DNA from 3 places in the Mesorhizobium sp. WSM4809 genome. Region 2 is predicted to be linked to each of the others. Evidence: riboswitches for the same ligand, from Rfam matches in the RefSeq annotation. Region 2 holds a riboswitch; each other region holds the start of a gene.
What was found. A riboswitch is a leader RNA that binds a small molecule or an ion and turns the genes downstream of it on or off. The one in region 2 is predicted to bind thiamine pyrophosphate.
Positions count from the first base shown of each region.

Region 1: it holds a riboswitch for thiamine pyrophosphate, as region 2 does, so the genes downstream of both, thiB (thiamine ABC transporter substrate binding subunit) here and AC0L24_RS24155 (YkoF family thiamine/hydroxymethylpyrimidine-binding protein) in region 2, are expected to answer to the same signal.
Region 3: it holds a riboswitch for thiamine pyrophosphate, as region 2 does, so the genes downstream of both, thiC (phosphomethylpyrimidine synthase ThiC) here and AC0L24_RS24155 (YkoF family thiamine/hydroxymethylpyrimidine-binding protein) in region 2, are expected to answer to the same signal.

Region 1 is NZ_JBVVQW010000007.1:42,935-47,118, forward strand. It holds gene thiP (thiamine/thiamine pyrophosphate ABC transporter permease) at 1-948, opposite strand, end outside; gene thiB (thiamine ABC transporter substrate binding subunit) at 1,189-2,187, opposite strand; TPP riboswitch at 2,231-2,345, opposite strand; gene AC0L24_RS19090 (thiamine diphosphokinase) at 2,433-3,077, shown strand; gene AC0L24_RS19095 (ABC-F family ATP-binding cassette domain-containing protein) at 3,079-4,184, shown strand, end outside.
Region 2 is NZ_JBVVQW010000011.1:129,945-134,128, reverse strand. It holds gene AC0L24_RS24170 (ABC transporter substrate-binding protein) at 1-211, opposite strand, end outside; gene AC0L24_RS24165 (ABC transporter ATP-binding protein) at 204-971, opposite strand; gene AC0L24_RS24160 (ABC transporter permease) at 968-1,729, opposite strand; gene AC0L24_RS24155 (YkoF family thiamine/hydroxymethylpyrimidine-binding protein) at 1,824-2,432, opposite strand; TPP riboswitch at 2,423-2,536, opposite strand; gene AC0L24_RS24150 (RodZ family helix-turn-helix domain-containing protein) at 2,732-3,061, shown strand; gene msrA (peptide-methionine (S)-S-oxide reductase MsrA) at 3,155-3,673, opposite strand; gene AC0L24_RS24140 (ArnT family glycosyltransferase) at 3,806-4,184, opposite strand, start outside.
Region 3 is NZ_JBVVQW010000004.1:583,267-587,450, forward strand. It holds gene thiC (phosphomethylpyrimidine synthase ThiC) at 1-1,161, opposite strand, end outside; TPP riboswitch at 1,265-1,381, opposite strand; partial or broken gene panD (aspartate 1-decarboxylase) at 1,497-1,947, opposite strand; partial or broken gene AC0L24_RS13895 (3-oxoacyl-ACP synthase) at 1,982-2,152, opposite strand; partial or broken gene AC0L24_RS13900 (aminotransferase class III-fold pyridoxal phosphate-dependent enzyme) at 2,170-2,774, opposite strand; partial or broken gene AC0L24_RS13905 (biotin synthase BioB) at 2,770-2,946, opposite strand; gene AC0L24_RS13910 (S46 family peptidase) at 3,260-4,184, shown strand, end outside.

The sequences.
Region 1 (4,184 bases), on a different contig from region 2:
CGCACCCAACCCGGCCATCACGGTTGCCGCCATCGGCCCAACGACGAACAGCAGCGCCAGGATGATGACTAGCGCGTTCAACCAGGTCTCGCTCCGATTCACCGAGATATAGCGGCGTTGCGCGACCGGCAAATTGGTGTCGCCGACCACATTGGCGCCCAGGCGCGTCAGGGCCAGCACAACGATAAAGGTCAGGGCGATCTGCAACAGCGTCAGTGTAACGGCCCGCGCGGGATCGAAATCGAAGCGCAGGGCCTGGTAGATGCCGACCTCCAGCGTCGTCGCGGCCGGCCCGCCGCCGAGCGTCAGCACGATCGTGAAGGATGTGATGCAGAGCATGAACACAAGCCCGGCGACGCCGGGCAGTGCGGCGCGCAGCGTTGGCCATTCGATCAGCCGGAACGCCGGCCGCGCCGCCATGCCGAGTTGGCTCGCCAACCGCCATTGGTCGGCCGGTATGGTCTGCAGCGCCTCGAGGAACAGCCGCGTCGCCAGCGGCAGGTTGAAGAAGACATGGGCGACGAGGATGCCGGACAGGCCATAGATACCCGGCCAGCTTCCGCCGCCGATCAAGGCAAGCACGCCGGCGAAATAGCCGGCACGGCCATAAAGCGCCAGAATGCCGAGCGCTGCGACAATAGCCGGCAGCGCCAACGGCACGGCGAAGATCTGCAGGATGAAGGCGCGGCCGAAGAAACGTGGATGTCGCGACAGAGCGCGCGCCACGAACAGCGCCGGGATGGCCGAAAGCAGCGTCGAGAGCGCCGCTTGCCAGAGCGTGAAGCGAATGACGCGAAGCAGATAGGGATCGAAGGCTGCCCAGGCGCCCGAGAAATCATGGGCGCCCTCGAAAAGCAGGCCGGCAAACGCGCCGCCGATCAGCAGCGCGATCGCGGCAAGCGCGACAATGCCGGCGCTGACGCGGGGATCAGAGGCTGCGCGTCGCACGCCGGACCACCAATCTCCGGATCGCGGCACTTACAAAGGATTGCGTTCCTTCGCGCCCCCCTCTGTCCTGCCGGACATCTCCCCCACAAGGGGGGAGATTGGCAATTTCGACGCCTCGCTCACTCCAGCAGCATTGGCGATTGGCGAAATCGCCGATGGCAGCCAATCTCCCCCCAAGCGGGGGAGATGTCCGGCAGGACAGAGGGGGGCGCCGTAGAGCACTCATCTTCGATAGCAAACTTATTTGCTCATCACCGCAAGCCATTCATCGACCCAGGCCTTGCGATTGGCAGCGACCTCTTGCGGGCTGAACAGCAAGGTCTTGGTCGGCTTGACCAGTTTATCAAAGGCCGGATTGAGCGGCTTGTCGGTCTTGCCGGCCGGGAACATCCAGTTGGTCTCGGGAATGGCATCCTGGAATTTAGGTCCGGTCATGAAGGCCATAAACTTGGCCGCCAGCGGATTCTTGGCCCCCGTCGTGGTGATACCCGCCACCTCGATCTGCAGATACTCGCCCTCCTCGAAGGAGGCGGCCTGGTAGCGCCCGGTGTTCTCGGCGATCATGTGATAGGCCGGCGACGTCGTGTAGGACAGCACCATCGGCGCCTCGCCCTTGGTGAACAGCCCATAGGCCTCGCTCCAGCCCGGCGTCACGGTCAGCACCTTCGGCTTGAGCTTGGCCCAGGCCTCCGGCGCCTTGTCGCCATAAACCGACTTGACCCACAGAAGCAGGCCGAGGCCCGGCGTCGAGGTGCGTGGATCCTGGATGACGATCTTGTCGTCGGCACTGCCTTCGACCAGCTCTTTCAGGCTTTTCGGCGGGTTCCTCAGCTTCTCGGTGTCGTAGACGACAGCGAAATAGCCGTAATCAAAGGGGACAAAAGTATCGTCGCTCCAGCCACCCGGCACGTTGACATCAGTTACGCCGCCATGCGGCGCGAACAAGCCTGAGGCCTTGGCATCGGCGGTGAGATTGGTGTCGAGGCCAAGCACGATATCGGCCTTGGTCGATGCGCCTTCCAATCTGACGCGGTTGAGCAACGCGACGCCGTCGGCGACCGAGACGAACTCGACATCGCAGCCGCATTCGGCCTCGAACGCCTTCTTCACCACGGGACCCGGACCCCAGTCGGCGGTAAAACTCTCATAGGTGTAGACGGTGAGCTTGTCCTTGGCCAAGGCCGGTCCGGACAAGGCCACGACCGTTGCTGAAACAAGAGCGTATAAAAGCGTGCGCATCGGCGCCTCCTTCGTTCGAATTGAAAGGAATTGAGGCGTCGGACTGTCCGAAACGTCTAATCCCTCCGCCGGTACAAACCGGATCAGGTTCAGCGGGTTGGCGAGACTGCCTCTCAGCCGGTCCGCGAAGATCGCGTCCGGCACCCCGTTAGAGCGTTTCGACACATAGGCCGGCCCGATCCGCCACGCAAGTGGGAGTTTGCCGCCTTCCGTTTCCCGTGCCGGGCTGGTAAGGGCCACACGATATGAGCACATTCACCATCCTGCTTGGCGGCGATCTCATCCGCACGCCACGGCTCGACCGTCAGGTCGAAGGCTCCCGCGTCATCGCCGCCGACGCCGGCATAGGCCATGCGCAGTTGCTGGGCCTCGTGCCGGAGCTGTGGGTGGGTGATTTCGATTCCGTGCCGGCGAACCTGCCGGACGATCTCGCTTCCGTGCCGCGCCGGACCTTCCCGGCGGAAAAGGACCAGACCGATGGCGAACTGGCCATCGCCGCAGCACTCGAGCGCGGCGCGACCCGGCTGGTGCTCGCCGGTGCTTTCGGCGGCAAGCGCGCCGACCACGCTTTCCTGCATCTGGCGCTTGCCTTGCGGCTGGCCGAAGCAGGGACCGATGTGCTCCTGACCAGCGGCGCCCAGGAAGGCATTCCCCTGCTGCGCGGAACGGCCGGCTTCGACTATGCCGATGGCACGCTGTTTTCGGTGCTCGGCTTTTCCGAGCTTGCCGGGTTGACCGTCACCCGCGCCAAATGGCCGCTGAACCACGTCAAGGTGGCCTTCGGTTCGTCGCTGACCATTTCCAACGAGGTCAAGGGCCGCCTCGAAATCGCGCTCGGCCATGGCCGCGCGATGCTGCTCGCTCATCCCTATCCCTTACCTGAAAGCTGACATGGCCCCGCCTCTTCTCAACCTCGACGGGATAAAACTGACCTTCGGCGGCACGCCGCTGCTCGACGGCGCCGCCTTGACGGCTTCGGCCGGCGACAAGATCGCACTGGTCGGCCGCAACGGGTCGGGCAAGTCGACCCTGCTGAAGATCGCCGCTGGCCTGATCGAGCCGCAGGACGGTGAGGTGTTCCGCCAGCCTTCGGCAACTGTCCGCTATTTGCCGCAGATGCCCGACATGGAGGGCTTTGCCACTGTCCGCGCCTATGTCGAGGCCGGGCTTGGCCCTGCCGACGATCCCTACCGCGCCAGCTATCTGATGGAGCATCTCGGACTGTCGGGCGAGGAGCGGCCCAACGATCTGTCGGGCGGCGAGGCGAGGCGTGCTGCCCTTGCCCGCGTCATGGCGCCGGAGCCAGACATCCTGCTGCTCGATGAGCCGACCAACCATCTCGACCTCTCGGTCATCGAATGGCTGGAAGAAGAACTCATCCGCACCTCCTCGGCACTGATCGTCATCTCGCACGACCGCCGCTTTCTCGAACGTGTGTCGCGCGCCACCATCTGGCTCGATCGCGGCCAGACCCGCAGGCTGGACAAGGGCTTTGGCCATTTCGAGGAATGGCGCGACCTGGTCCTGGAGGAAGAAGAGCGCGAGCAGCATAAACTCGGCCGCCAGATCGTTCGCGAAGAGCATTGGCTGCGCTACGGCGTGACGGCGCGGCGCAAGCGAAATATGCGCCGGCTCGGCGAGTTGCAGACCATGCGCCAGCGTTTTCGCGGCCATCGCGGTGCCGAAGGGTCGGCGACCATGGTGGCGAGCGACGCCGCCGAGTCCGGCAAGCTGGTGATCGAGGCGAAGAACATCGAGAAGAGCTTTGGCGATCTCACCGTGGTCAAGGGGTTTTCGACCCGCATCCAGCGCGGCGATCGCGTCGGCCTGGTCGGGCCGAACGGCGCCGGCAAGACGACGCTCTTGAAGATGCTGACCGGCGAGATGAAGCCGGACGCCGGTTCGGTGCGGCTCGGCACCAATCTGGAGATCGCCACGCTCGACCAGAAGCGCGAGGCGGTAGACCCGCAGGAGACGCTGGCGCAATATCTCACCGA
Region 2 (4,184 bases):
AAGGCAGGATGTCGACCTCGAGCCCGGCCTCGCGATAGAAGCCCTTGTCGCGGGCGACGAACAGTCCGATGTGGTTGGTGTTGACAGTCCAGTCGAGGGCAACGGTGACCTTTTGTGCCGATTGTGCTTGGGCTCGCCCCGATCCGGCAACGAGCGGAAGGCCTGTGGCAAGGGTCAGCAACAACGCCTGCCGGCGCGTCAAGTCAGTCATGATCGTGTCCTTTGGATGGGGTGGCGTTGAGGATGATGTCGAGAATCTCGGCCTCGAGCGTACTTGCCTGGCGCGCGGCATCGCCGCCAAGGCTGCGCGGGCGCGGCAGCGGCACCTTGATTTCACGCACGATGCGGGCCGGGCGCGCCGACAGCACATAGATGCGGTCGGACAGGAACACGGCTTCGCGCACGTCATGGGTGATCAGGAGCGCCGTCCAGCGATGATGCCGCCACATCTGTTCCAGCCAGCGCTGCATGGCCGTGCGGGTCAGCGCGTCGAGAGCGCCGAACGGCTCGTCGAGCAAAAGCATGTCGCGTTGCTGCACCACCGTGCGCAGCAAGGCCGCGCGCTGGCGCATACCGCCGGACAGTTGCGCTGGAAAATGCCGCTCGAAGCCGGCAAGCCCGAATTCGGCAAACAACGGCGCAACGCGCGCCCGCGCCGCCTGTCTCCTCATGCCTTGCACTTCGAGCCCGAGCGTCGCGTTTTCGAGGATGCGCCGCCACGGCATCAGCGCGTCACGCTGCGGCATGAAGGCGAAATGCCTGCCGTGGTCGTCGAGCGGCGCGCCGTCGAACAACATCTCGCCCTCGCCATGCTCGGCGCCGGTCAGGAGCTGGAAGAGTGTCGATTTGCCGGCGCCCGAGGGTCCAAGGATCGAGACGAATTCACCAGCGCCGACGCTAAGCGAAATATCGGCCAGCACGTCGAGCCCACCGAACGCCTTGCGCACATGCCGCAGCTCGAGCCGGTTCATCGCCAGGCCCCCTTCCCGGCGGTTTCCTTGCCGGCCCGCTCCCAGGGCATCGCGAGGCGCTGCAGCAGTACAGTCGACCCGAACAGGACAAGTGTCAGCGCGGCACTCACTCCGACGGCGGCAAGAACCAGGTCAGGACGGAAATTGTTCTTGGCGTTGAGCATGTAGATGCCCAGCCCCTTCGCGGCCCCCGCATATTCGGCGAAGATCGCGCCGACCACGGCGTAGGTGATGGAGATCCTCAAACCAGCGAAGAAATAGGGCAGCGCCGAAGGCAGCCGTGCCAGCACGAAGATGCGCCAGCGCCCTGCCCCCATGGCGCGCAGCATTTGCCCGATCTCGGCCTCGGTCGACTCATAACCCTCGACCAACGCAACCAGCATCGGAAAGAAGGTAACCAGCGCCACCAGCATGATCTTGGGCGCCAGCCCGAAGCCGAACCAGAGCACCACCAGCGGCGCGATCGCCACCAGCGGCAAGGTCTGGCTGACGATTAAGACAGGAAACATCGCACGCCGCAGCGGCTGGAAGAAGTCGACCAGCATTGACAGCACGAAGGCAGCGCTGAGCGAACAGGCAAAGCCGAGCAGCGTGGCGCCGATGGTCGGAATGGCGTTGTCGGCCAGCGCCTGGCGATTGAGCAGCGCTTGCTCGAAAACGCGCGACGGCGCCGGCAGTGTCGTCGGCCTGATGCCGGAATAGGTGGCATAAAGCTCCCACGCCAGCAGGAGCAAACCGACCGAGATCATGGCCGGCATTGCCTTGACAAGAAGGCTCGCGATCGGGCGCGAAGCGACTGATGATGTGGCCACGGGAGATAACCTTTGACGGCAGCGCGAAAGCGCGGCTGGCTCAGACAGCCGACGGGCTGTTGGCCGAGACCGTGACGTCGAGGGTTACGTGGCCGGCGCCTGGTCCGAAGCGGCAGAAGGCCTCGTCCAGCGCCGAAAAGATCGCACCGGCATCACCGCGCAGTTTCGTGCAGAAATGCTTGGAACGCTCATAGACGCCGGACTGCTTGAGAAAATCGATGCAGCCGTAGATCTCGTCCATGTGGTCGTCGGTGCCCATCACATAGAGCGAGAACTGCGCCGCCGCCGGCTGGCCGGTGGCAGCAGCATTGCGCACCGCCGCGATGGCCGCATCCTTGCGCGGGCCGAGTGGCCCAACAGGCCCGCCAAGTGCATCGGAGCGGCAGATCGGATCATCCGGCTCGCCAGGGCACCCGCGCGAGATGGTGGCCGACAACACGCAATGTTTGCCGCTGCGTGCCGCCGCCACGAAGAGGTCGCGCATGGCGGGAAACAGCACTTCGGGCGGCCCGACCAGCAAGGTCGAGATGTCGTCGGTCTCGATCCTGAGCTTGTCGCGCCAGGGATCGAGCGCACCGAGCGCGCCAAGAATGACACCGACGAAATCGTCGGTCATGGGGTATAGGGAAATCTGTGCGCCTGAAAACATCGCCCGCCTCGCTCCGCTGGTATTACCCAGATCAGCTTCTAGGGTCTGTGGGCTTGCCGCCCCCGTCTCAGCCCCGACCGTACGGAGCACCCCTGTGGATGTGCGCCTTAAAGCATCATTCGAGTTCAAGGGAAAGCCGTTTTTTCAGAGCACTGCGCCAAAAGCATTGCGCCAGTCACGGTGCGCCTGTGCGGAATTTTGTCGGGAACCTTCGCCGCTGCGACCGGTTGTCCCCACAGTCGCAACGCGATCACTTTCGTAGAAAACAAGCGACGACTTCACAGAAATGGAGACAAACCATGTTCATGAAAATCCTCGCAGCTTCGGTTCTCACCATTGGTCTGGCCACGTCAGCCATGGCGCAAAGCGCCGGCAGCAACAACGCAAATGGAAGCGGCAGCGGCAAATCGGTGACGGTTGAGCCGAACACGCCGGCTTCACCGAATACGGTCGAGCCGGACACTGTCGACCCGGGCACGACCAACAGCACGACTGGCACGGTAGGAGATATGAATTCAAACGCGGATCAGAATTGCCCGGCAAGTCCGCAGGGGGCGCAGGCAGATGCCAACGGCACCTCCCCGGGCACCACCTCGCCGACAGTCAACGACAACAATTGCGGCAAGTAATCTGCACGCGATCGAACCAAAGCCGCGGAGCACAACCTCCGCGGCTTTGTTCTACCACGACGCGGGGATCGGGGTTTGGTACAACCTTGAACTCTACGAAACCGCCGTCTCGCGAACCGGCAGCTTCCAGCCTGGCCTGACGAAGTGGCAGGTGTATCCGTTGGGATATTTCTCCAGATAGTCCTGATGCTCGGGCTCGGCTTCCCAGAACGGACCAACGGGTGCGACTTCGGTGATGACCTTGCCCGGCCACAGGCCCGAGGCATCGACATCGGCGATGGTGTCCTCGGCGACGCGCTTCTGTTCGTCGCTGGTGTAATAGATCGCCGAGCGATAACTCGTCCCGACATCGTTGCCCTGGCGGTTGCGGGTCGTCGGATCGTGGATCTGGAAAAAGCGTTCCAGCAGCGTGCGATAGCTTATGATGGCCGGATCGAAATTGATCTCGATGGCTTCGGCGTGGGTGCCGTGGTTGCGGTAGGTGGCGTTGGGCACGTCGCCGCCGCTGTAGCCGACACGGGTGGAGATGACGCCGGGATAGCGCCGTATCAAATCCTGCATGCCCCAGAAACAGCCGCCGGCAAGGACTGCACGTTCGGTCGAAGTCGCCATGTCACGTCTCCTCAAAAGCAATTCCAGGAAAAGTGTGTGGCGGTTTTCCGTCTGGAATTGCGTGAAAGCAAGTGGTCTCGCCATAAATGGGCATTGTCACCTGCTTCGTCCAGCGGACGCGGTGGATCTACCTCAATTGCTCGGTTGGGCGAGGCTGTCGATCAAACCCAGTAGCTTCATGCCAGGCGGAATGGCGGCAAAGCTGATCGCCACCGGTGGTGCCCTGAGCGACCAGTCGAAAAGAACGGTCTTGACCGGGATGTTTCCCAGCCACGCCAGCAGCCGAGGTGGCACGCCGCTCCCGGGCCAGACCAGAAGCATGCCGTGATCGCGCAGCCGCTGGCTGGTGATCCAGGGGGCGAGCCGCATGTCGAGGTCTGTGAAGATCGACGGCTTGTCATAGGCGTTGAGGCCCGCCAGCAACGCGATGCGGGTATCGCCGCCGACGATGTCGAGCCGACCGGGCACCGCCGCGTGCCAGACCGCCTCGGCTTCGTCCGAAATCTGCCGC
Region 3 (4,184 bases), on a different contig from region 2:
TTCCAGTTCGGCGAATTGCGCCGCGTCGTTCGCATCGGCTATTGAACCGGGACGAAGGCCGTCGCCGAGCGAGAAGGAGACGTCATAGGCTCTGGCGATGTCGCAGATTTCCTCGAAATGCTCGTAGAGGAAGCTCTCCCGGTGATGGTGCAGGCACCATTTGGCCATGATCGAGCCGCCGCGCGAGACGATGCCCGTGACCCGGTCGACGGTCAGCGGTATGTAGTGCAGCCGCACGCCGGCGTGGATGGTGAAATAGTCGACGCCTTGCTCGGCCTGCTCGATCAGCGTGTCGCGGTAGACCTCCCAGTTCAGATCCTCGGCGATGCCGTTGACCTTTTCCAGCGCCTGATAGAGCGGCACCGTACCGATCGGCACCGGCGCATTGCGCACGATCCAGTCGCGGATGTTGTGGATGTTGCGGCCGGTCGACAGGTCCATCACCGTGTCCGCGCCCCAGCGGATCGCCCAGACCATTTTTTCGACCTCTTCGGCCATCGACGATGTGACCGCCGAATTGCCGATATTGGCATTGATTTTGACCAGGAAATTGCGGCCTATGATCATCGGCTCGCTCTCGGGATGGTTGATGTTGACGGGAATGATCGCGCGCCCGCGCGCCACCTCGTCACGCACGAATTCCGGCGTCACGAAATCTGGAATCGCCGCGCCGAAGGCTTCGCCGTCGCGCTCGAGCTTGCCGCGAAGCATCTCCCGCCCGAGGTTCTCGCGGATGGCGACGAACTCCATTTCGGGTGTGATGATGCCGGCGCGCGCATAGGCAAGCTGGGTAACCGCCTTGCCGGCCTTGGCCTTTAGCGGCCGGTTGCGAACGGGAAATTCTGGCGTCAGACGCTCGCCCGTGACGAATCCATTATCTTCGGGCCGGACGTGGCGGCCGTCATAAGCCTCGACATCGCCGCGTGCCACAATCCATTCGTGGCGAATCCGGGCGAGGCCGTTCTCAATGCTGGTTTCGACTGTTGGGTCGGTATAGGGGCCGGACGGATCGTAGACGATGACAGGCGGCTCGCCGGCCGTTGGATGGACGGAGATTTCGCGCATCGGTACCTTGATGTGCGGGTGGAGGACGCCGGACTTGTGGATTTTCCGCGAGGCGGGCAGCGGTCCCGTCGAGACGGCGGGCGTGAGGGCATTCATCTTGAGGCTCCTTTGCTCATGCATTGGAGACCCAGTTCTGTGCCGGAAGGATGAAAAGTCGCTCTGGTCGACCTGCCGAAACAGGACCTCGGGCGTAAACTCCCGCAAAGCGCTTGCACCGTCCCTACGCCAGTATGAACTGGATCAGGTTCAACGGGTCACTGCGCCGTGAAAGCCAGCAGTATCTCAGCCCCTTGCCGGGACTCCCCTGGTGAATGCCCTAGGTTGAACGGGCCTGCGCTATCTTGTCAAGCGGGTTCGGGCGCCTTGGGCCGGCGGTGACGGCCGGCGGTTAATCAAACCGCGCGGGAGTTCGCGCATGCGTCGGGACCAAATCACGCCCCGGAGACCAGGGCCGTGATGGCCAAAGCCTCATTCGCCTCGTCAAGGATCGAGAACGGTAACACCCATTTACATCAAGATCGACGGAGTAGCTCAGGCGATCGCCTATGTGGTTGTCCTGGTCGAACCGGACGATCCGCGGCTTCAGCGAGGTGATGTGCGCTTCGTCCAGGTAGACGGAGTTGCAGACAACGATCTGGTCGTCGTGCTGGCAGGTGCGGGCAGCCGCACCATTGAGGATGCAGCATCGTGAGCGCGCTCGCCGAGAATGACATAGGTCGAAATCCGCGCTCCGGAATTCTTGTTCCATATCTCCACGAATTCCATGGGCAGGATTCCGGCTGCCTCGCAGTGGACGGGGTCGAGCGCAATCGAGCGATGATAGTTGAGGTTCGCTTCGGTGACGTGGATGCCGTGCAGCTTGCCAGCGACTAGCTTTCGCATTGGTCTGTTGTCCTATCCATCATGAATGACCAGTCATGTCGCCGGCACGGGCGGCGAGGCCAGACAACGTGTCTTCGTCCGTTGCCCAGAATCGCGAGCGAATTCCGGTGCGCTGCTCGATCCAGCCAGGTTCGAGCCCGAGACCGGTTTCGATTTCCGGGTTATCGACCTTTCGCCCGGGCGCATGGTGGCCAAGCCCGAGAATGCGCGACGATCTGCCCGTGGCGTCGAACCGAAGCGTTCGCCGGCCATCCTCGATGGCGTCATAGAGACCGTCCAACTCGTCGCCGGTGATGCAATAGGGCGGGAGGGGGTAGAGGACATTGCCGAGCGGGCGAATAAGCAGGCCGCGCTCATGGAAGAACGCGCGCAGTTTCGGTCCGATCTCGGCCAGATAGCCGGCGGAGCCGGCGCGCAGATCGAGTGCCGCGATCGTGCCGGTCGCGGCTGCCGGTGAAGAAAGGTGTCGCGAAAGCGTCGAAGCCCCGGCGGCCTGCATCGCGCTCAAGGCCGCGATCCGCTCGGCGACAGGCTCGTTCCGCCAGATCTCGACATTGGCGAGTGCGGCCCGCACAGGCAATCTTATTGGCGGTGTACGAACTCGAATGAAAGAAGGTCTTCTTCCGGTCGATCGAATAATGAGCCTTGGAGGATCGTATCGGTGGCCAGCGTGGCGGCCAGCGGGATAGCGCCGCCGGTCAGGCTTCGAGGTGCAAAAGGATATCAGGAGAAATGGAGGCCTGCTCGCAGGCGAACATGGTTGCGGTGCGTCCCCAGTCGGTCATCACCTCATCGGCGGTCAGCAGCGTGCCTGAGGTCTCGGCGATCGGCTGAAAGACGGACATGCGATTTCGGCATCATGATGCGCGCCAGCGCGATCACGCGCACGAATTCGATCGGCTCGATCGGCTTGGCGTCGGCAAGCGGGGTGCCGTCGATCGGGATAAGCATGTCGATCGGAACGCTTTCGGGATGTTCCGGCAGATCGGGGGAAGAAACGCGCTCTCACGATTATGGACAGGCGACGGCGATTCGGCAGCGGGCTTCGTCGCTAGCGAGGACGAGGGGCGTCCGGTCTACGACGAAATGTCGTAGGTCGGACATGGAAGGCAGCTTACCATTTGAGTCGTTGAAAGCTTTATTGCTTTGGCACGATTAGTGCAACGGACGAGCCGCAAACGTTGCCCAGAACCGATACGATGAGGGGAGCGTCATCGCAGGCGCTGGCGTCGCCGGCCAGCCCGAAGTCGATCCAGTCGGGGGAGACAGTAGATAGAATGGGAGAGGCACCAGTATGAACTGCGAATGTGATATGGTTGCTTGGGTAAGTGCCATCGCCTTGCTCTGGACGGCCACCGCTGCATCGGCGAACGAAGGCATGTGGATGCCGGCCCAGAGTGCGGAAGTCGGCGCGGCCATGCGCGCGGATGGGCTCCAGATCGATCCCGCGCAGCTGAGCCGTCTGGGCGCTGCCCCGCTTAGCGCGATCGTTTCACTGGGCGGATGCTCCGCCTCATTCGTCAGTCCGCAAGGGCTGGTCGCCACCAACCATCACTGCGTGCTGGAGTCCATCCAGTACAACAGCAGGGAGGGTCAAGACTATCTCACCAATGGGTTTCTGGCGAAGAGCCTGGGTGAAGAATTGCCTGCGGCGCCCGGCAGCCGCATCTATGTGACCGAGGATATGCGGGATGTGACCGCTGACATGCTCAAGGGCGTCTCGGACAAGCTGAACGGCCTTGCCCGCTATGAGCGGCTCGAAGCGAACCGCAAGGCGCTGATCGCTGCATGTGAAGAACAGGCCAGTCGCCGCTGCGACGTGAGGCCTTACTATGGCGGCGCTTTCTACTATCTCCAGCAGAACCTTGAAATTCAGGACGTGCGCCTCGTCTATGCGCCCGGGCTCGGCACCGGTAACTTCGGCGGCGAAACGGACAATTGGATGTGGCCGCGCCACACAGGCGATTTCGGCTTCTATCGCGCCTATGTCGCTCCTGATGGTTCCTCCCGGCCTTATGCGCGTGACAATGTGCCTTACCGGCCAAAGAGTTGGCTGCCCATAGCCCGTCAAGGCGTCCAAGAAGGCGATTTCGTGATGGTCGCCGGCTTTCCCGGCGCAACCCAGCGGTTCCTCACCGCCGATGAAGTCCAGTTCAACTTCGCCGAATACGAACCACTGTCCCAGCGTTTGCTCTCGGATTATGCCGCTCAGATCAAGCAAGCCACGGCAGGCAATC